Regions from separate parts of the Streptomyces sp. NPDC002935 genome, predicted to be linked through region 3. Evidence: riboswitches for the same ligand, from Rfam matches in the RefSeq annotation. Region 3 holds a riboswitch; each other region holds the start of a gene.

Region 1 (7,171 bases), on a different contig from region 3:
GAAGTTCGGCATGGTACCGATGCCCGGCGTCGACGGCACGAGCAAGGCGACCATGGGTGTCGCCGACTGGATGATGGCCTTCAAGAAGAACGGCCACGGCGAGCAGACCGGCGACTTCCTCGACTTCGTCTACGAGGACAAGAACGTCCTCGCCTTCTCCCACAAGTACGACCTGCTGCCGGTCACCTCCTCCGCGTCCGAGGCGATGGCGGCCGACAAGGACGACGCGGACCTGAAGCCCTTCCTCGCCCAGCTTCCGTCCTCGGTGCTCTACCCGGTCGGCAAGACCTCCTGGGCCGGTGTCAGCGCCGACGTCAAGACCCAGATCGCCAAGGCCGTGAGCGCGAAGGGCGATCCCGCCGAAATCCTGGGCTCCCTGCAGGCCGGCGCCACCATGGCGGACAGCGCCGGCTAGCGGCGGCCGGCGGCGGTGCTTGTCGGTGCTTGTCTGTGCTTGTCGGTGCCGGGGACTACCGTGCAGTCCATGGAAGAGCTGCCCGCGCGCGAACGGAGCATTCTGGCCCTGGAGTGCCGCGGCTTCCCCGGCCCCGGCGCCAAGGAGCGCGCCATACGCGAACAGCTGGGCCTGGCCCCGGTCCGCTACTACCAGCTGCTCAACGCGCTGCTGGACGATCCGAGGGCCCTGGCGCACGACCCGGTGACGGTGAACAGGCTGCGCCGGGTGCGGGAGGCCCGCCGGGCGGACCGGTGAGGCCGGGGCATCAGGGCAGGGCGGATCTGTGAGACCGGGCATCCGGGCAGGACGGATCGGCGAGAGCCGGGATTCGGGCAGGATGGATCGGCGAGAGCCGGGATTCGGCAAAGCGGAGCCGTGGGAGCGAGGCATTCCGGCCGGGCGGGTACCCCGCTCGGCCATGAGTCAGGGGTGCGCCCGCCCGCACCCGGATAGGGTCGCCCCATGGGCAGCCACCCCGAATCCAAGGACTCCTTGCCGACCCCGGTGACCCCCGCCGGGCGCGACGCTCTGGAAGCGATCCTCACCCGCCCCACCCGGACGGTCGTCGCACTCGACTTCGACGGAACCCTCGCCCCCATCGTCCCCGACCCCGACCAGGCCAGAGCGCACCCCGACGCGGTCCCCGCCCTCGCGGCACTCGCCCCCAAGGTCGCCTCCGTCGCCGTGGTCACCGGCCGCCCCGCCGGTGTGGCCGTGCGGCACGGCGGCTTCGCGGGCGTCCCCGGCCTGGAGCACCTCGTCGTCCTCGGCCATTACGGCGCCGAGCGCTGGGACGCGGTGAGCGGCACGGTCACCGCGCCCGCCCCGCACCCCGGTGTGGCCACCGTCCGCGCCGAGCTGCCGGGGTTCCTCGACGGGATCGGCGCCTGGCAGGGCACCTGGATCGAGGAGAAGGGCCGCGCGGTCGCCGTGCACACACGCCGCGCCGCGGACCCGCAGGCAGCCTTCGAGGCGCTCCGTGAGCCGCTGGCCGAACTGGCCGCCCGGCACGGCCTGATCGTCGAGCCCGGCCGTATGGTCCTGGAGCTGCGCCCGCCGGGCATGGACAAGGGGGTCGCCCTCCTGGAGTACGTCCGGGAGATCGGCGCCGAAGCCGTTCTCTACGCGGGTGACGACCTGGGCGACCTGCCCGCCTTCTCCGCCGTCGACAAGCTCCGCTCCGACGGCGTCCCCGGACTCCTGGTGTGCAGCGGCAGCTCCGAAGTCGGTGAACTCGCCGAACGGGCCGACCTGGTGGTCGACGGGCCGCCGGGAGTCGTCCGCCTCCTCGCGGCCCTCGCGGCCCATCTCACCTGACTGAAACTCCTGCCGCTCAGGCCTCCAGCTCGCGCAGTTGGTCCAGGAACCACTGGGCCGGCGGCAGGGCGGTGGCCGCGGCGGCCAGCCGTTTGGTGCGCTCGGCCCGTTCGCCCGGCTGCATGACGAGTGCCTCGTGCAGCGCCCGCGCCGTACCGGTCACGTCGTACGGGTTCACGGAGATCGCGTCCTCGCCCAGCTCCTCGTACGCCCCGGCCTCCCGCGAGAGCACCAGCACACAGCCCTCGTCGGAGACGACCGGGACCTCCTTGGCGACGAGGTTCATGCCGTCCCGGATGGGGTTGACGAGGGCGACGTCGGCCAGCCGGTACGCGGCGAGCGAGCGCGCGAAGTCGTCCTTGACGTGCAGTACCACCGGGGTCCAACCGGGCGTTCCGTACCGGGAGTTGATCTCGTCGGCGACGCGCTGCACCTCGGCGGTGTACTCCCGGTACACGGCGAGGTCCTGCCGGGAGGGGTAGGCGAAGGCCACGTGGACCACCCGCTCGCGCCACTCCGGGTGGTCGTCGAGAAGCTGCCGGTACGCCAGCAGTCCCCGCACGATGTTCTTGGACAGCTCGGTCCGGTCGACGCGCACGACGGTCCTGCGGCCCTCGCCGATCTCCTCGCGCAGCGCGGCCATCCGCTCCTCGACGTCCGGCCGGTGGGAGCGCTCGCGCAGGAACTCGGCGTCCGCGCCGAGACCGTGCACGCCGACGAGGGTCTCGCGCACGGGCGGCCGGACGCCGTCCAGGTGCTCGATCGCCCTGGGGGTGCCCGAGGGCCAGGTCGCGCAGTAGCGCTCGGGGTCGGCCTTCTCCGCGCAGAGCATGAAGGCCGTCGCCCACCGCCAGGTCAGGAACGCGACCCGGTCCGCGCCGAGCATGCCCCCCACCAGCTCCGCGCGGATGTCGTCGGGGAGCATCCGGAAGTAGTCCTCGGGTGCCCACGGCGTGTGGGAGAAGTGGCCGATGCGCAGGTCGGGGCGCAGCTCGCGGAGCATCCCCGGCACCAGGCACAGGTGGTAGTCCTGGACCAGTACCGAGGCGCCCTCGGCGGCCTCCTCGGCCAGCGCCTCGGCGAAGGCACGGTTGTAGGTCCGGTACGACTCCCACTGGCGCCGGAACTCCGCGTCGAAGACCGGCTCCAGCGGGGTCTGGTACAGCATGTGGTGGACGAACCACAGCACGGAGTTGGCGATGCCGTTGTACGCGTCGGCGTGCACCTCGGCGTCGATGGCGAGCATCCGCACGCCGTCCTCGCCGACTCCGCGCCGTACCGCCTCCCGGTCGCCGTCGCCGAGGGCCGAGCACACCCATAGCGCGCCCGCGTCCGGCCCGATCGCCGAGAGTCCCGAGACGAGGCCGCCGCCGCCGCGCCGGGCGTGCAGCGAGTCGTCCTCCCGTACCTCGTAGGTGATCGGGCCGCGGTTGGACGCGACCAGAATCCGGTGGGCACCGTGCGTTGAAGCCATGCCTCGAAACCTAGCCCCGTGTCGAAACGCTCAAACGTTCCCTTCGGCCGTATGCGATCGCCGGCCGGTCGGGCTGGTCTACGCGGCTCTGCGCCGCTGGTACTCGGAGATTTCGGTCATCGGTGGCCTTTCCTCCGTGTCGACCGAGTACGTGCGCGGCTGGAAACCGTCCCGGCCGCGCTCGAACTGGGTGAGGGCGGGGCGGATCAGGTGCCCGCGGGCCAGCCGGAGCTGGGCGGTGCGGTAGATCGCGGCGGCCATCCGGCCGAGGGCCTGGCCGTCCTGGTGGCGGTGTTTGCGGACGCCGACGTCGACCTGGGCGAGGGCGTCCAGACCCACCAGGTGCAGGGCGTCGACGAGCATGCCCAACTCCACGCCGTAGCCGACGGGGAACGGGAGCTGTTCGAGCAGGGAGCGACGGGCCGCGTACTCGCCGCCGAGGGGCTGGACGAAGCCCGCGAGCTGCGGCCAGTGCATGTTGAGCAGGGGGCGGGCCATCAGCTCGGTGACCCGGCCGCCCTGTCCCGAGGCGCCGCCCAGCGGGCGGTCGTACATGGCCTTGACCAGATCGACGCCGGGGTCGGTGAGCAGCGGGCCCACGATTCCGGAGACGAAGTCGGACGAGAACTCCTTGAGGTCCGCGTCGATGAAACAGACGATGTCCCCGCTCGTCACGAGCAGTGACCGCCAGAGCACCTCGCCCTTGCCGGGCACTGCCGGAATCCGCGGGAGGATGTCGTCGCGGTGCACGACTCTCGCGCCCGCGGCGGCGGCGACCGCGGAGGTGCGGTCCGTCGAGCCCGAGTCGACGACGACGATCTCGTCGACGAGGGGTACCTGCTGCATCAGGTCGTGGCGGATGATCGCGACGATCTCGCCGACCGTCTCCTCCTCGTTGAGCGCGGGCAGCACGACACTGACCGTCGACCCCGTGATGCGTTTCGCGGCCATGAGCCTGTGGAGCGGGCGGTCGGTCAGGGACCAGGAGCGTGTGCCCAGCCAGCTTTCGACTTCTTTCAGCACGGTCTGCGGCTCCTCACTGTCTGATCACACGCTCTCATCAGCGTGCCCGCTGCGGCCAGCGGCAGATCGATTGCCGTCGTCTCGCGGTTCGGACGACTATCTCAACTGTCCTGGCCTTCGGTTACAGTCTTGAACAACGCGGATGACCATCGCATGTCCTGGATCGTCGGTACGTATCGCGTTCAACAGTCCAACAATTAAATACCGCTCATCCAGAGGGGCAGAGGGATACGGCCCGATGAAGCCCCGGCAACCCTCCAGCCGGTCTCGTACCGATCGATGTCGATCGCGTCGCGAGGCTCCCGGCTAGGGAAGGTGCCAAATCCGTCTCACGGCGAAGTGCGTCGTGAGGAAGATGAGGAGAAAGGGCCTCGCCTCCATGGCTGCGCAGACAGTTGCAAGCACCACGAACTCCGTGAGCTCCGCCGAAGCGGTGGACCTCGGCCCGGCCGCGGCGCTTTCCTGCCGCGAGTGCGGGCACCGCGTCCCGCTCGGTCCGGTCTTCGCCTGCGAGGAGTGTTTCGGCCCGCTGGAGATCGCCTACGACTTCTCGGCCTACGAAACCGAGGAGCTCCGCAAGCGCATCGAAGCGGGACCCGCGAACATCTGGCGCTACGCGCCCCTCCTGCCCGTCCCCGCGGACGTGGCCGAGAAGCCGAACATCAACCCCGGCTGGACCAAGCTCGTCCAGGCCGACAACCTGGCCCGCGCGCTCGGTGTCGACGCCGGCAAGCTCTTCGTCAAGGACGACTCCGGCAACCCGACGCACTCCTTCAAGGACCGCGTCGTCGCCCAGGCCATCGAAGCGGCCCGCGCCTTCGGCTTCACCACCCTCTCCTGCTCCTCCACCGGCAACCTCGCCGGCGCCGTCGGCGCCGCGGCGGCCCGCGCCGGCTTCCGCTCCTGCGTGTTCATCCCGCACGACCTGGAGCAGGGCAAGGTCGTCATGGCCGCGGTCTACGGCGGCGAGCTCGTCGGCATCCAGGGCAACTACGACGACGTGAACCGCTTCTGCTCCGAGCTGATCGGCGACCCGGCCGGCGAGGGCTGGGGCTTCGTCAACGTCAACCTGCGGCCGTACTACGCCGAGGGCTCCAAGACGCTGGCGTACGAGATCTGCGAGCAGCTCGGCTGGAAGCTCCCCGACCAGCTCGTCGTGCCGATCGCCTCCGGCTCCCAGCTCACGAAGATCGACAAGGGACTGCAGGAGCTGATCAAGCTCGGGCTCGTCGAGGACAAGCCGTACAAGATCTTCGGCGCGCAGGCCGAGGGCTGCTCCCCGGTGTCCGTCGCCTACAAGGCCGGCCACGACGTCGTACGGCCGCAGAAGCCGGACACCATCGCCAAGTCGCTGGCCATCGGCAACCCCGCGGACGGGCCGTACGTGCTCGACATCGCGCGGCGCACCGGCGGTGCGGTGGAGGACGTGAACGACGAGCAGATCGTCGACGCGATCAAGCTGCTCGCGCGCACGGAGGGCATCTTCGCGGAGACGGCCGGTGGTGTGACCGTGGGCGTCACCCGCAAGCTGATCGAGAACGGTCTTCTCGACCCGACCCTCACCACGGTCGTGCTGAACACCGGCGACGGCCTCAAGACTCTGGACGCGGTGGCCTCGGACACCGGGCTGACCGCGACCATCCGCCCGAACCTCGACTCCTTCCGAGAGGCTGGCCTCGCATCATGAGCGTCAACGTCCGCATCCCCACCATCCTGCGCACCTACACCGGGGGCGCCGCCGAGGTGTCGGCCGAGGGCACGACCCTCGCCGAGGTCATCGCCGACTTGGAGAGCAACCACACGGGCATCGCCGCGCGCGTTCTGGACGACCAGGGCAAGCTGCGCCGCTTCGTCAACGTGTACGTCAACGACGACGACGTCCGGTTCGAGCAGGGCCTTCAGACGGCGACCCCGGACGGTGTCGGTGTCTCGATCATTCCGGCCGTCGCCGGAGGCTGATCGTTACCCTCGGTAATGCCGAACACGCTGAGTTCATCGAATTGCCCCCTCCGTGAGAGAAACGGAGGGGGCAATTCTGTAGGGTTGAGCGCGCTACAGTTGGGGAAGTCGCTTCGCTTTCGATGTTGGTTTCATGCCGGACGCATATGAGTTCTTGCCCGGCATCCGACAAGAAGTAGCCAAACTGCCCCGCCTATTTGAGCCGTTTATGGCATTTACGGGGCCCGACTTGCCCTGAATCCTTGCACATTCTCCGCATATCAGCGATCAGCCATGCCCAGAATTCTCGTCCGATTGACCTGTTGCAGACGGCAGTTGGACAGATACATTCAGCCGCGGTCGACGCGTTCCGGCGCACACCCCCAACCGTTGGGGGGGTGAGGTTTGACCCGGATCCGCGAAGTGTGGATCTGTGCAAGGGCCAGTAATAGGGGAGTTAGGCATGGCTCAGGGCACCGTCAAGTGGTTCAACGCGGAGAAGGGGTACGGCTTCATCGCGGTCGACGGTGGTGCGGACGTCTTCGTGCACTACAGCGCGATTCAGATGGACGGCTACCGCACCCTTGAAGAGGGTCAGCGAGTGGAGTTCGAAATCTCGCAGGGCCAGAAGGGTCCGCAGGCGGACATGGTCAAACTCGCCGTCTGATCCGGGCGCGAACGACCACCGACGCACTCACGCCGGGGGGCCCGCATCCCACCAGGGATGCGGGCCTCTCGTGCGTCCTCGGCCGCCCTCCGCTGTCCTGCGCGCGCCCGCGCGCCCGCGAGCGCCTTCTCGGGCGCCGCGCGGAGGCTGCGCCCGGAGGCCCGTACGGAGGCCGCTCGTGGGGCCCGTTTTCACGAGAGGCGCTTGCACTCGCAGGGGTCGAGTGCTAATCATTGGCGTTAGCACTCTCCCAGTGAGAGTGACAGAACTTGGATCGGGCCAGTGAGGCCCGCGG
Region 2 (7,171 bases), on a different contig from region 3:
GCCACGGAACCGGCGGTCAGGGCACCACCGACGGGCCGAGCCTGGTGGGTGTGGGCGCCGCGGCGGTCGACTTCCAGGTCGGCACCGGCCGTATGCCGGCCCAGCAGCCGGGCGCGCAGATCCCGAAGAAGAAGGTCATCTACACGCAGGCCGAGATCGACCAGCTCGCGGCTTACATCGCCTCGCTCGGCGCGGGTCCCACGATCCCGACAAAGAGCCAGGTCAGCCCCGAGGGTGCGGACATCGCCGAGGGTGGCGAACTCTTCCGCACCAACTGCGCCCAGTGTCACAACTTCACCGGCAAGGGCGGCGCGCTGACACACGGCAAGTTCGCGCCGGACCTGGAGGGTGTCGACCCGAAGCACATCTACGAGGCCATGCAGACGGGCCCGCAGAACATGCCGTCCTTCCCCGACACCACGCTGACGGAGAAGAACAAGCAGGACATCATCGCGTACCTCGACGCGGTCAACGGTGACGACACCGCGAGCCCGGGCGGCCTTGAGCTGGGCGGCCTCGGGCCGGTCAGCGAGGGCCTGTTCGGCTGGGTCTTCGGTCTCGGAACCCTGGTCGCCGTCGCCGTCTGGGTCGCCGCTCGGACCGCAAAGGCCAAGAAGTCATGAGTAGCCAAGACATTCCAGAAGAGAACGTGCCCGCTGAGCGGGCCTCCGACGACCACGCCGAGCACGGTCATGGCGCGGTAGCCGTCGCGGACGAGCAGAACCCGTTCGCGGACCCGGGGCTCCCGCCCCACGAGCACCGCATCCAGGACATCGACGAGCGGGCCGCCAAGCGGTCCGAGCGCCTTGTCGCCATGCTGTTCGTGCTGTCGATGCTGGCCACCGTCGGCTTCATCGCCTCGTACGTGGCGATCCCGAACGACAAGTCGGTCTTCATCTTCCCGCTCGGGCACATCAGCGCGCTGAACTTCGCGCTGGGCATGACGCTCGGTGTGGCGCTGTTCGCGATCGGCGCGGGCGCGGTCCACTGGGCCCGCACCCTGATGTCCGACGTGGAGATCGCCGACGAGCGTCACCCGATCGAGGCGGAGCCCGCGGTCAAGGCCAAGGTCATGGCCGACTTCAAGGCCGGTGCCAAGGAGTCCGCGCTCGGCCGCCGCAAGCTGATCCGCAACACGATGTTCGGCGCGCTGGCCCTGTTCCCGCTCTCCGGCGTCGTGCTGCTGCGCGACCTCGGCCCGCTGCCCGGCACGAAGCTGCGCCACACGCTGTGGTCCAAGGGCAAGCTCCTCGTCAACATGAACACGAACGAGCCGCTGCGTCCCTCGGACGTGGCCGTCGGTTCGCTCACCTTCGTCAAGCCCGAGGGCCTGGAGGAGCACGACGAGGACTTCCAGAAGGAGATCGCCAAGGCGGCCCTGATGGTCATCCGGCTCCAGCCGGAGGACATCAAGGACAAGCAGGAACTCGACTGGTCCTACGACGGCATCGTGGCCTACTCGAAGATCTGCACCCACGTCGGCTGCCCGATCTCCCTGTACGAGCAGCAGACGCACCACGCGCTGTGCCCGTGCCACCAGTCCACCTTCGACCTCTCCGACGGTGCCCGAGTCATCTTCGGCCCGGCCGGTCACGCCCTGCCGCAGCTGCGCATCGGTGTGAACGACGAGGGTTACCTCGAGGCGCTCAGCGGCTTCGAAGAGCCCGTCGGTCCTGCATTCTGGGAGCGCGGATGAGTACTGCCACCACCTCCGACTCGCGCTCCTCGCGCGAGAAGGCGCCCGCCGGTGAGCGGGTGGCCGACTGGGCCGACGGCCGTCTGGGGATCTACTCCCTGGCCAAGTCCAACATGCGCAAGATCTTCCCCGACCACTGGTCGTTCATGTTGGGTGAGGTCTGCCTCTACAGCTTCATCATCATCATCCTCACGGGTGTGTACCTGACGCTGTTCTTCCACCCGTCGATGAACGAGGTGGAGTACCACGGCAGCTACGTCCCGCTGCAGGGCCAGCTGATGTCCGAGGCGTTCAACTCGACCATGCACATCTCGTTCGAGGTGCGCGGTGGCCTGCTGATCCGGCAGATCCACCACTGGGCGGCGCTGATCTTCCTCGCCGGCATGTTCGTGCACATGATGCGCGTGTTCTTCACGGGTGCGTTCCGCAAGCCGCGTGAGGTCAACTGGGTCTTCGGATTCCTGCTGTTCGTCCTCGGCATGTTCACCGGCTTCACCGGTTACTCGCTCCCGGACGACCTGCTCTCCGGCACCGGTGTCCGCTTCATGGAAGGCGCGGTCCTGTCCGTGCCGATCGTGGGCACGTACCTGTCGTTCTTCCTGTTCGGCGGCGAGTTCCCGGGCGGCGACTTCGTTGCCCGCTTCTACTCGGTGCACGTGCTGCTGCTGCCGGGCATCATGCTCGGCCTGGTCGTGGGCCACCTGATCCTGGTCTTCTACCACAAGCACACGCAGTACGCGGGCCCCGGCAAGACGAACAACAACGTCGTCGGCATGCCGCTGCTGCCGGTCTACATGGCCAAGGCCGGAGGCTTCTTCTTCCTGGTCTTCGGTGTCATCGCGGCCATCGCGGCGATCGCCTCGATCAACCCGATCTGGGCGATGGGTCCGTACCGTCCGGACATGGTGTCCACGGGCGCCCAGCCCGACTGGTACATGGGCTTCTCCGAGGGCCTGATCCGTGTCATGCCGGGCTGGGAGATCAACCTCTGGGGCCACACGCTCGTCCTGGGCGTGTTCATCCCGCTGGTGATCTTCCCGCTGGTCCTGGTCGCGATCGCGGTCTACCCGTTCATCGAGTCCTGGGTCACCGGCGACAAGCGCGAGCACCACATCCTGGACCGCCCGCGCAACGTCCCGACCCGGACCGCGTTCGGTGCCGCCTGGATCAGCTGGTACTTCGTCCTGCTCGTCGGCGGCGGCAACGACATCTGGGCCACGCACTTCCACCTGTCGATCAACTCGATCACCTGGTTCGTCCGGATCGCGTTCTTCGTCGTGCCGGTGCTCACGTTCATCGCCACCAAGCGGATCTGCCTCGGCCTCCAGCGCCGGGACCGGGACAAGGTGCTGCACGGCCGCGAGTCGGGCATCATCAAGCGCCTGCCGCACGGTGAGTTCATCGAGGTCCACGAGCCGCTCAGCCAGGACGCGCTGCACACGCTCACCGCGCACGAGCAGTACAAGCCGGCCGAGATCGGCCCGACGGTCGACGAGAACGGTGTCGAGCGCAAGGTCTCGGGCACGCAGAAGCTGCGCGCCAAGATGAGCGAGGGCTTCTACGGGGAGGACAACCAGATCCCCAAGCCCACCGTCGAGGAGTACAAGGAGATCACGAGCGGCCACGGCCACCACTGATCCCCGGTAGTTCGCCACGGCGAGAGCCCCGTCCAGGCAATGGACGGGGCTCTTTGCCGTCTCGCGGGCTGGATAGGGTGGACTCACCCCGCGCAAGGGGTGAGTCCCTTCGCGTCACCTACGAACCCAGGAGCGACCATGAGCGCTGTGAACCCCGCCGGAGGCGACACCGCGGCGGTCCGTTCCTGGCCCCAGGTACTGAACGGCCTGCTGGAAGGCCGCGACCAGAGCGCGGACGACACGGCCTGGGCGATGGACCGCATCATGCGCGGCGAGGCGACCGACGCGCAGATCGCCGGGTTCATGGTCGCCCTGCGGGCCAAGGGCGAGACCGTCCAGGAGATCTCCGGACTCGTCCGGGCGATGTACGAGCACGCCAATGTGATCGAAGTGCCCGGACACACCGTCGACATCGTCGGCACGGGCGGCGACGGGGCGAAGACCGTCAACATCTCCACGATGTCCTCGATCGTCGTGGCCGGCACCGGCGCCAAGGTCGTCAAGCACGGCAACCGGGCCGCGTCCTCCGCGTCCGGCTCCTCGGACGTCCTGGAGAAGCTCGGCGTCAATCTCCAGCTCACGGTGAAGCGGGTCGCCGAGGTGGCCGAAGAGGCCGGGATCACCTTCTGCTTCGCGGTGAAGTTTCACCCGGCGCTGCGTCATGCGGCGGCGGCACGCGGCCAGTTGGGCATCCGGACGACCTTCAACGTGCTCGGCCCGCTGACCAACCCGGCGCGGGTGAGGGCCCAGGCGGTCGGAGTCGCCGACCCCCGCATGGCGCCGATCGTGGCGGGTGTGTTCGCCGAGCGCGGCAACTCCTCGCTGGTCTTCCGCGGTGACGACGGCCTCGACGAGCTGACCACCACTGCGGGCTCCCATGTCTGGGTGGTCCGCGACGGCAAGGTCACCGAGGAGCGCTTCGACCCGCGTGACGTCGGGCTCGACATCGTCCCGGTGGAGGCCCTGCGCGGCGCCGACGCCTCGTACAACGCGGAGGTCGCCCGGCGCCTGCTGGACGGCGAGAAGGGGCCCGTACGGGAGGCGGTCCTGCTGAACTCGGCGGCGGCCCTGGTGGCCCTGTCGCCGACCGGCGCGCCCCTCGCGGACCAGCTACGCGACGGAATGGAGAAGGCGGCCGAGGCGATCGACTCCGGCGCCGCGAAGCGCACCCTGGACCGCTGGGTGGCCGCCAGCAACGCCTGATCCACCCATGACACGGAGCAAGGCGCAGTCCAGAATCCGGACTGCGCCTTGCGCGTGGATGATCCTCTGGCAAGATGCTGTATCAGGTCATGAGTGACAGCCATCAGGCCCCGGCCGGCTGTCCGGCAACCCTCCGTCCGTGGCGGGGTGCCCCGGGTGAAGACCAGGTCGTAGGCAGCGAGGCCTACGGCAAGCGCGGACCCCTCCCGCCCTTCCGGGCGGATGCAACCAGGGGTCCTGGTCGTTCGAGGGAGCCTTCTGTGAGCAAGCGAATGCGATAGGGCGTCGAGCCCCACCTCCGCACACCCTTTTCACCCTTTCCTGCGCTGAGCCCTGCCTCCGGGCGGCCGGCTCGCGCGGTGATCCCGCCTGCCTCTCACAGGAGCTCGCCATGTCTGTCTCCACCGTTGCCGCCGACCAGACCGTTTGTGCCCCCTTGGCCGTTCTGGGCCGGGATGTCACCGTCCCGCTCGTCACCGGCGGCGAGGTCACCTACGCCGCCCTCGACTACGCGGCCAGCGCGCCCGCCCTTCAGCGGGTGTGGGACGACGTGGCCGCGTACGCGCCGTACTACGGCAGCGTCCACCGGGGCGCCGGCTACCTCTCGCAGCTGTCCACCGACCTCTTCGAGAACGCCCGCAGGACCGTCGAGGAGTTCCTCGACTGCCGCGCCGGCGACCAGGTCGTCTTCACCCGCTCCACCACCGACTCGCTCAACCTGCTCGCCGCCGCTCTCCCGGCCGACTGCCAGGTCTTCGTCTTCGAGACCGAGCACCACGCCTCGCTGCTGCCGTGGCGCGACGCCCGGGTGACGTACCTGAACGCCCCGCGCACCCCGGGCGAGGCCGTCGCGGTCCTGGAGGGCGCCCTCGCCGCCCGTGACCACGGACCGGCCCTGGTCTGCGTCACCGGTGCCTCGAACGTCACCGGGGAGCTGTGGCCGGTGCGTGAGCTGGCCGCCGCCGCGCACGCCCACGGCGCCCGGATCGTCCTGGACGCCGCTCAGCTCGCCCCGCACCACCCGGTGTCGGTCCAGGACCTCGACGTCGACTGGGTCGCCTTCTCCGGGCACAAGCTGTACGCGCCCTTCGGCTCCGGTGTCCTCGCGGGCCGCTCCGACTGGCTGCGCGAGGCCGAGCCGTACCTGGCGGGCGGCGGCGCCAGCCGCAAGGTCGCCCGGCGCGCGGACGGCGGCGTGGACGTGGAGTGGCACGACAGCGCCGCCCGGCACGAGGCCGGCTCGCCGAACGTCATCGGCGCGTACTCGATCGCGTCGGCCTGCAAGGCGCTCACCGACGAGGGCTTCGACAACCTCGTCGCCCGTGAACAGCACCTGATCCGTACCGTCCGCGCGGGTCTCGCCGAGGTCCCGGAGGTCCGGGTCCTCTCCCTCTTCGGCGACGACGCCCCGCGGGTGGGCGTCATCTCCTTCGTCGTCGAGGGCTGGAACAGCTCGCACTTCGCCGCCGCGCTCTCCGCCGAGTACGGCATCGGGGTCCGCGACGGCCTCTTCTGCGCCCACCCGCTGGTCCGCACGCTGCTCGGCAGCGACCCGGGGACCCAGGGGGAGTGCGGCGCCCCCGAGGCGGCCCCCGGCGAGAAGTCCCTCAACGCCATCCGCGTCAGCTTCGGGGCCGGTACCCCCGACGAGCACGTCGAGCGCTTCGTCCGCGCGGTGCGCGAACTCGTCCGGGACGGCGCCCGGTGGCAGTACCGCACCGAGGACGGCCGCTGCGTCCCGGCGGTCTGACCCCCGCGCCGGTACCGCCCGGAGGCGGTGTTCCGTCGGTCAGGAGTCGAGACCGATGGCGAACGCCGCCTCCAGGTCGTGCTCGGAGTATGTACGGAACGCCACATGCGTGTCCGTCGCCTCGACGCCCGGGATCTTGCTGATCCTGCCGGGGATGACGTCCGCGAGGTCGTCGTGGGCCTTGACCCGGACCATGGCGATCAGGTCGTAGGTGCCGGTGACGGAGAAGACCTCGCTGACGCTCTCCAGCGACGCGATCGACTCGGCGATCTCGGGGATCCGGTCCACGCTGGTCTTGATGAGGACGATCGCGGTGATCACGGCTTGTTCTCTCCCTCGGGGGCCACTATTGGGGATCTCACCCTACTCGCGGTCCACCTGGCCCGGCTGTTCCGCCGGGGGCCCCGGCACCGCCCCCAGGGAGGCCGCGGCGGTCGTACGGCGGCCGAACCGCACCCACGCGTAGACGAAACCCGCGGAGAAGCCCACGAGGTGGGCCAGATAGGCGACCCCGGGGCCCGATTCGCTGCGGCCCGCCGCCAGCCACTGCAGGGCGAACCAGAACGGCAGCACCACCCAGGCCGGGAACCGCAGCGGCAGGAAGAACAGGAACGGGAAGAGACTGGTCACCCGGGCCTTGGGGAACAGGTACAGGAACGCGCCGAGCACGGCGGAGATCGCCCCGGAGGCCCCGACCAGGGACTGCTGCGAGGTGGCGTTGGCGGCGGCGTAGCCGAGCAGGGCCAGATATCCGCAGCCCATGTAGAAGAGGGCGAACTCCCCATGGCCCATGCGTTCCTCGGTCATCGCCCCGAAGACGTAGAAGAAGAGCATGTTGCCGAGAAGGTGGAGCCAGCTGCCGTGGATGAACAGGGCTGTGGCCGG
Region 3 (7,171 bases):
AGGCGGTGACGACGCGGAGAAGTCTGCTGTTGGGGCTGAGGGTGCGCATGGCTGTCCTTGTCAGGTGTGCGATGAGATGTGGGGCGCGGTCCCGGCGGGCCGCGGATTCGGGGAGGAGGTGCCTCGCTGTGTGCTGCGGACGGCGAGGCCGGAGCATCTCCCCGAGGGGTGTCCGGCTTCGCTCCAGGGACGCGAAGGGTGCCTGGCTGTGTGCCAGGGAGGGCAGGGTCAGAGCACCTTGCTCAGGAAGTCCCTGGTGCGCTCTTGTCGCGGATGGTCCAACACCTGGTCGGGCGGGCCCTGTTCGACGATGCGGCCGGCGTCCATGAACACCACCCGGTCGGCGATCTCGCGGGCGAAACCGATCTCGTGGGTGACGATGACGAGGGTGGTGCCGCTGTCGGCCAGGTCCTTGATGACGGCGAGCACCTCCCCGACCAGTTCGGGGTCGAGCGCGGACGTCGGTTCGTCGAAGAGGATGACACCGGGCCGCAGGGCGAGGGCTCGGGCGATGGCCACGCGCTGCTGCTGTCCGCCCGACAACTGCCGTGGATAGGCGGCGGCCTTGTCCGCGAGCCCCACGCGGGCGAGCAGATCGCGGGCCAGCTCCTGGGCGTCGGGCTTGGACAGCTTGCCGGTCGCCACCGGAGCGGCGGCCACGTTGTCCAGCACGGTGAGATGAGGGAAGAGGTTGAAGTTCTGGAAGACGAATCCGATCCGGCCGCGCTGGGCCAGGATGACCCGCTCGCTCAGCTCCTTCAGACGCTCGCCGTGCCTGCGTACGCCGATGAGCTCGCCGTTCAGACTGACATGGCCGATCTCGGGCTTCTCCAGGTGGTTGATCACGCGTAGGAGGGTGGATTTGCCGGAGCCCGACGGCCCGACGACCACCGTCACCTCCCCCGGCCGGACGGTCAACTCCACGCCGTTCAGTACCTGTTGGGTGCCGTACCACTTGTGCACGTCGTGCACCTGGAGCGCCGCGGGCCGCACCTGGAGCGCTCCGGCGTTCTCGGCCGTCGAAGCCGTGTCCGTCGCCTGCGCGGCACGCGCCCTCCGTGTCCAGGTGCTCGTCCGATCCCTGTCGCCGGTCATATCGCCGTCTCCCTCCGGACTCGGGCCCGCATCTCGCGCAGACCGTTCCGCACCTTCTGCAGCGGGGTCGGCGGCAGGGTGCGCAGCGCGCCCCGCGAGTAGTGCCGCTCGACGTAGAACTGGATGACGGACACGACGCTGGTGAGGATCAGGTACCAGACGGTGGCGACGAGGAGCAGCGGCACGATGTCGCCGGGGTAGGTGCTGCCCATGCTCTGCACGGAGCCGAACAGGTCCAGCAGGGACACGTAGAAGACCAGTGAGGTGCCCTTGATCAGACCGATCAGCTGGTTGACGTAGTTGGGGGTGATGGAGCGCAGTGCCTGCGGGAAGACGATCCTCGCGAACTGGTACCGCTTCGGCAGGCCCAGGGCGGAGGCCGCCTCGTGCTGGCCCTGGTCGACGGAGAGGATGCCGCCGCGCACCACTTCGGAGGCGTACGCCGCTTCGTTGAGGCTCAGTCCGATGACGGCGACGGCCATGTCGGTGGCCAGGCGGGACTCGTCGAAGGTGAAGAAGGCCGGGCCGAAGGGCACGCCCACGCTCAACGTCTGGTACAGCGCACTGAAGTTGTAGAGGAACAGCAGGACCACGATCAGCGGCACCGACCGGAACAGCCAGGTGTAGACCCAGCTCACCGCGCGGAGCACCGGGCTAGGGGAGAGCCTGGCCAGGGCGAGCAGGATGCCGCCGAGGAGGCCCAACACGGCGCTGTAGACGGCGACTTCAAGGGTGATGAGCAGGCCGTCGAGGATGGTCGGGCGGAGGAACCAGTACTGGAACCGGTCCCACTGGTAGAAGGGATTGGTCACCAGCCCATGGGTGATCTGGGCGACCAGGACGAGCACGACGGCCGTGACGAGATGGCGGCCGGGACGCCGGAGCGGAAGGACCCGCTGAGCCGTCAGGGTCTTGGGCGGGGCGGGGAGGTCGGTACGGGGGATCGTCTCGGCGAGCGGTGCCGATCCGGAGGACACAGCGGTGCCGGGAGATTGACTCATGGAGAGCTCCAGCGGATTCGGACTCCCCGGACCACGGAAGCGGCAGCGCGACGCGGAGCGGAAGACGGCTCAGCACGAGGCGCCGCACGGGCACACGCGGAACGGGGGGCTGGACGGGGAAAGGACACACCGCGGCAGCAGTGGTCGTCAGAGAACCGGAAGAACCGTCAGCCTCGGCTGACGGTGCGGCACATGACCGTACACAGCGCGCTGTTGACGCGCAGCAGGTCGACGGAGCGGTCGGCGCACAGCACGACGCGGCCGAGGCGCCGCCATGCGGTCGTCCCGTCTGCTGCGTACATCGCCGTCACCGTCGTCTCTCCGGCCCTGGGGCATCCCGTTGTGCGCCGCACGTTAGGCCCGCCCCGAAAAGAATGTCAATGCGGGTGACCACCAGGTGAGACCGCGCGCCCGGCCTTCTTGACGGCGTCACAGGGCGCGCCGAGACTGGCGTGGACGGTCACGATTGTCAGCGCCCACGGTGCGGGTTCGTCCGCTCATGTGGTCATCGGCCCCGGCCCGCTGACAGGCAACCCTTCCACCGCGACGGGGTGCCCCGGGTCCCGCCGGTGCGGCGGGGCAAGCGTGGTCTCGCGTCTCGCGAGCCCCGGAGGTGGGACCGGTGGGAATGCCCAGGAACGGCTTGACGAGGCGCTTGCACATCGATCTGTTGCGTGTCTCCAGCGCTTACTGATCCGCAGCCGGTCCGTTCGATCCGGACCGGCGCGACAAGCGCAGTCGCTCCGCATTCGGCCGCTGGTGCCCACAAGGCGGCGGTGGCTTCCTCGTTCCCCAAGGGAGAGTCATGCCCGAGACAGCTTCGCGCACTTCCGGCACAGTCAACTCCTGTGCCTGTGACCAGGTTTCGTTCCCCTCGGACCTTCGCCTCAAGTTGGCGACCCCGTCCGCCCTCTCGCGCAGCACGCACAGCCGGATCGGCGTCGGCCTGGCCGGCGGCTTCTACCCGGCACCGCACCGCTACGAGCTGTATCTGTCGGAGAGTTGTCCGCTCTCGCTGCGCATCGCGATCACCCTCGACCTGCTCGGTCTGAAGGAATCGGTCGCCACCACGCTCCTGACGCACCCGGCCGGGACACCCGAGGCCTTCGCCTCACTGCGCCGCGCGTACGAGGCCACCGAGCACCACTACGAGGGCCCCCTGACGGCGCCCGCGCTGTGCGACCGATGGAGCGGACGCATCGTCAGCAACGACACCCCCGACATTCTCCGCGATCTCGCGGGCCTGCTCTCCGGTCACAGCGCGGGCCGTCCTTCCACACTGCGTCCACCGACCCTTGCCGCGGAGATCGACGCCCTCCGCGACCTGCTGGACCGCGACGTCACCCCGTCCGCCCGGCCCGCGGAACTCTCGGCGGCCCTGGAGTTGCTGGACTGTCAACTCGGTTCCCGGCCCTACGTGTTGGGCGAGAGCCTGACGGCGGCGGACGTGGACGCGTGGGTGGCCCTCACCCGACTGGACCCGGCCGGCGCTCTCTGCTCATACCCCCGGCTCCAGGACTACGTACGCCGCCTCGGCGACCACCCCGCCTTCCGGGCGGCAACGAGGTAGTGCTCGGCTCCCCGCTCAACCGCGCGGAATCAGGACGATGCTCAGGCCTCTCATGGTCGAGGTCCATTCCCGGCCCTGATCGAGGGCCTCGCGTCCCGAGCCCAGGATCTGGTCCTGCAGGATCAGCGCCGACGCGCGGAGCGCCTCCCACGGCTCCGGCACGTCGAAGGCGCGGCGCGACCGCTCGACGGAGCCGATCAGAGCACGGCAGGCCGCCTCCACGTCAGCGACGTTCTGACCGGCCGACCCGACTCCCTCGATCGACCACGTCATCCACAGGTGGCCCATGGCCCCACTCTGTCCCATCCCCGGAAACAGCGCATGCCCAGTACGCAGAGCACTTGTCGAGAGGGTCCACCGGTCTGCCCCCGTCCACGTGCGGTCCGGCGGCGTTCGACGCAGGCTATGACCGTAGGAGCGTGACAACCCACCACACGTCCGGCGGCCAGAAGGAATGACGATGGCTGACACAGACGCGTCGACGCGGCCGTCGGTCGCACAGCGCCGGGTTCTCGCCCCGCTCGCCCTCGCACAGTTCATCTGCAGCTTCGCCGGCTCCAACATGAACGTGATGATCAACGACATCAGCGAGGACCTCGACACCACCGTCCAGGGCGTGCAGATCGCGATCACGGTCTTCCTGCTCGTCATGGCCGCACTGATGATTCCCGGCGGCAAGCTGACAGACCGCTACGGCCGGAAACGCTGCTTCCTGGCCGGCCTGTCGGTGTACGGGGTCGGCGCCCTGCTCAGTGCCGTCTCCCCCGGCCTGGGCGTCCTCATCCTCGGCAACTCGATTCTCGAAGGCGTCGGAACAGCGCTGCTCATCCCGCCCGTCTACATCCTCACGACACTCCTCTTCCCGGACATGACCTCCCGCGCCCGGGCCTTCGGCGTCATCATGGCGCTGGGCGGCATCGGCGCGGCGGCCGGCCCGCTCATCGGCGGACTCATCACGTCGTGGATCAGCTGGCGGGCCGCATTCGTGTTCCAGGCCCTGGTCGTCGCGCTGATCATCGTGCTCAGCCGGCACGTCGAGGACCCGCTTCCGCCCGATCCGACACGCCCGTTCGACACCGTAGGAGCCGTCCTCTCGGCCACGGGTCTCGTCCTCATCGTCATGGGCATCCTGGCCGCCGACAACAGCCTCTGGCTGATGACCGGACTGCTCGCCCTCGGCGCGCTGACGCTGCTGTGGTTCTTCCGCTCCGTGCGCGCCCGCGAGGCGGCGGGAAAGGAACCGCTGCTGTCCACCAGCCTGTTCCGCAACCACACCTCCAACCTCGGCCTCATCACCCAGAACATCCAATGGCTGCTGCTCATGGGGTCGTCGTTCACCGTGGCCGCCTACCTCCAAGTGGTGCGCTGCTACGACGCCATCGCGACCGGCGTCATCTTCACCGCCGCCACGCTCGGCCTGCTCACCACCTCGCTGGCCGCCGAGCGTCTCGCCGAGCGCCGCCCCCAACGCACGCTGATCATCGCGGGCTTCGTCGTCACGATCGCCGGCGTCGCCGTCCTGATCGCCACGGTCTACAGCTTCTCCAGCGCCTGGGCCTTCGCACCCGGGCTCCTGCTGATCGGACTGGGCCTGGGCGTGATGCTGACCCCATCGGTCAACATCGTCCAGTCGAGTTTCCCCGAGGCCCAACAGGGCGAGATCTCCGGCCTGTCGCGCTGTGTGTCCAACCTCGGCTCGTCGCTGGGCACAGCCGTCGCCGGCACGATCCTCATCGCCGGGTTCACCACCCGCTCCTACGCCGCGGCCATGGTCACCCTCGCCGTCCTCGGGTTCCTCGGACTCACGGCCGCGTTCCTCCTTCCCCGAACCACCGGCGACGCGCGCAACACGGTGGGCACCCGGGCACGGTACGACGGCTGATTCCTCGGTCGGGTACCGAACTGGCCTTGACGGCAGCGTCACCCTCACCGCGAAGGACCGGTACATCGGAATCGGGGACGCCCGGAGGCGGCGCGCTCCCGGTCGGCTTCGCCCTGGCGGAAACGGTGGCGCCTCGGCAGCGCGCAGCCGCTGAGCGGCGCGTAGTCAATCCCGGCGAAAGCCGCCTCATCAGGGCGTGTCCCGTGCCGCGCCGCCCTGCGTCCGCACTTCGATGGGGGATCGAAGACCTCTCGCGGTGAACACGGAAGGGTCGCCGGACCGGCCGCCTAACTCCGCAGGCCCGCCGCACGGCCGTCCCGACGAACCCCTCAACCCCACAGGACTCGGTCCAGGCAGGGAAGCCCATGGAACCCGCACTTCCCGTTCCTCCACCGCTGGAGCAACGGCCCTCCGCACCGGCACAGCCACCCGCGTCCGGCGGGTCCGCCGTGCCGTCGCGGTTGGGCTGGCTGGACGCGCTGCGCGGTGTCGCCGCGCTCCTCGTGGCGTTCGACCACTCGTCGTACGCCTTCATGGCGGAGTCCCGAGAGCAGTTGATGCCCCTGGTGAACATCGGCCGGTACGGCGTCCTGGTGTTCTTCCTCGTGAGCGGTTACGTCATCCCCGCGTCGCTCGAACGCCGGGGCTGTGTCCGGTCCTTCTGGATCGGACGGGTGTTCCGCGTCTACCCGCTGTGGGCCGCCGTCGTCGGCTCGGTCCTGGCTCTCGATCTGCTGGGCATCACGGATATGCCCGCTCGCTTCGGCGGGCTGAGCACCGCCACCGTGGCCGTCGCCCATGTCACCTTGCTCCAGGAGCTGCTGGGAACGCCCAGTGTCGTCCTCGTCCTGTGGACACTGTCGTACGAGATGGCCTTCTACCTGCTGGTCGTCGCCCTCTTCACGGTCCGTCTGCACCGGCGGTCGGCAACCGTCGCCGTCGTCCTGGGGGTGCTGGCCGCCATGAGCGTGGCGGCGGGGGCCCTGCCACCGGCCTCCGCGCTGTCCGGCGCGATCGGCGTCGGCCCCCTGGTCACGATCGCCTCGACGGCCCTGGTGATCTCCGTCTGCTGCGCGAGTTCCGGGTCCTCCGTGCTTCGTGTGTTCGGGGCCGTGATGGGAGGTGTGCTGGCGCTGGTACTGGTCCCCTTCAACGGCACAGTTCCCCTCTGGGAGGGCCTGGTGATCCTCTCCGTGATGTTCCTCGGCACCGCCGTCCACCGCGCGGAAAGCGGTGAGAGCACCTGGCCGCGCGCGGCCTGTACGGCCGTCGTGGTGCTGATGTGCGCGGTGGGGAGTGCGTACGGGCACGGCGACGGAGCTCATTTCGCGCGGCGCGGCTGGATCACGGCTTTCCTGCTGGCCGTGGTCACGTTCGGTGCCGGTCTGGCGTTGCGCCGCCGACGGTTCCCGCGCGGGCTGACCGGACTGGGAACGATCAGTTACTCGGTCTACCTGGTGCATCCGGTACTGCTGGCGTTGAGCGCCGGCACGATCGGCCGGTGGCGGCGGGACAACCTCGTCCTCGAAGCGGCGTTCTTCGTCGTGCTGGTGCCGCTGTCCGTGCTGACCCATCGCCGGATCGAGGTGCCGGGCCTGTCCTGGGGCCGGAAAGCCCGCCGCA

The links. A riboswitch is a leader RNA that binds a small molecule or an ion and turns the genes downstream of it on or off. The one in region 3 is predicted to bind S-adenosylmethionine.
Region 1: linked by a shared signal. The riboswitch ahead of thrC (threonine synthase) and the one ahead of ABZX90_RS17440 (putative leader peptide) in region 3 are both predicted to bind S-adenosylmethionine.
Region 2: linked by a shared signal. The riboswitch ahead of ABZX90_RS38130 (aminotransferase class V-fold PLP-dependent enzyme) and the one ahead of ABZX90_RS17440 (putative leader peptide) in region 3 are both predicted to bind S-adenosylmethionine.

Annotation. Positions count from the first base shown of each region.
Region 1 covers NZ_JBEXNW010000042.1:38,048-45,218, forward strand. Annotated here, with positions in the region: gene ABZX90_RS37680 (extracellular solute-binding protein) at 1-415, shown strand, start outside; gene ABZX90_RS37685 (DUF3263 domain-containing protein) at 485-712, shown strand; gene otsB (trehalose-phosphatase) at 920-1,774, shown strand; gene ABZX90_RS37695 (trehalose-6-phosphate synthase) at 1,791-3,248, opposite strand; gene ABZX90_RS37700 (glucosyl-3-phosphoglycerate synthase) at 3,327-4,271, opposite strand; SAM riboswitch class I at 4,477-4,633, shown strand; gene thrC (threonine synthase) at 4,651-5,958, shown strand; gene ABZX90_RS37710 (MoaD/ThiS family protein) at 5,955-6,230, shown strand; gene ABZX90_RS37715 (cold-shock protein) at 6,673-6,876, shown strand.
Region 2 covers NZ_JBEXNW010000043.1:52,054-59,224, reverse strand. Annotated here, with positions in the region: gene ABZX90_RS38150 (c-type cytochrome) at 1-623, shown strand, start outside; gene ABZX90_RS38145 (Rieske 2Fe-2S domain-containing protein) at 620-1,696, shown strand; gene ABZX90_RS38140 (cytochrome bc complex cytochrome b subunit) at 1,693-3,333, shown strand; gene trpD (anthranilate phosphoribosyltransferase) at 3,472-4,536, shown strand; SAM riboswitch class IV at 4,622-4,738, shown strand; gene ABZX90_RS38130 (aminotransferase class V-fold PLP-dependent enzyme) at 4,928-6,286, shown strand; gene ABZX90_RS38125 (Lrp/AsnC ligand binding domain-containing protein) at 6,326-6,607, opposite strand; gene ABZX90_RS38120 (rhomboid family intramembrane serine protease) at 6,650-7,171, opposite strand, start outside.
Region 3 covers NZ_JBEXNW010000011.1:169,560-176,730, forward strand. Annotated here, with positions in the region: gene ABZX90_RS17420 (ABC transporter substrate-binding protein) at 1-49, opposite strand, end outside; gene ABZX90_RS17425 (amino acid ABC transporter ATP-binding protein) at 229-993, opposite strand; gene ABZX90_RS17430 (amino acid ABC transporter permease) at 1,092-2,096, opposite strand; gene ABZX90_RS17435 (hypothetical protein) at 2,264-2,398, opposite strand; SAM riboswitch class IV at 2,599-2,688, shown strand; gene ABZX90_RS17440 (putative leader peptide) at 2,725-2,790, shown strand; gene ABZX90_RS17445 (glutathione S-transferase C-terminal domain-containing protein) at 2,902-3,666, shown strand; gene ABZX90_RS17450 (hypothetical protein) at 3,682-3,954, opposite strand; gene ABZX90_RS17455 (MFS transporter) at 4,127-5,548, shown strand; gene ABZX90_RS17460 (acyltransferase) at 5,914-7,171, shown strand, end outside.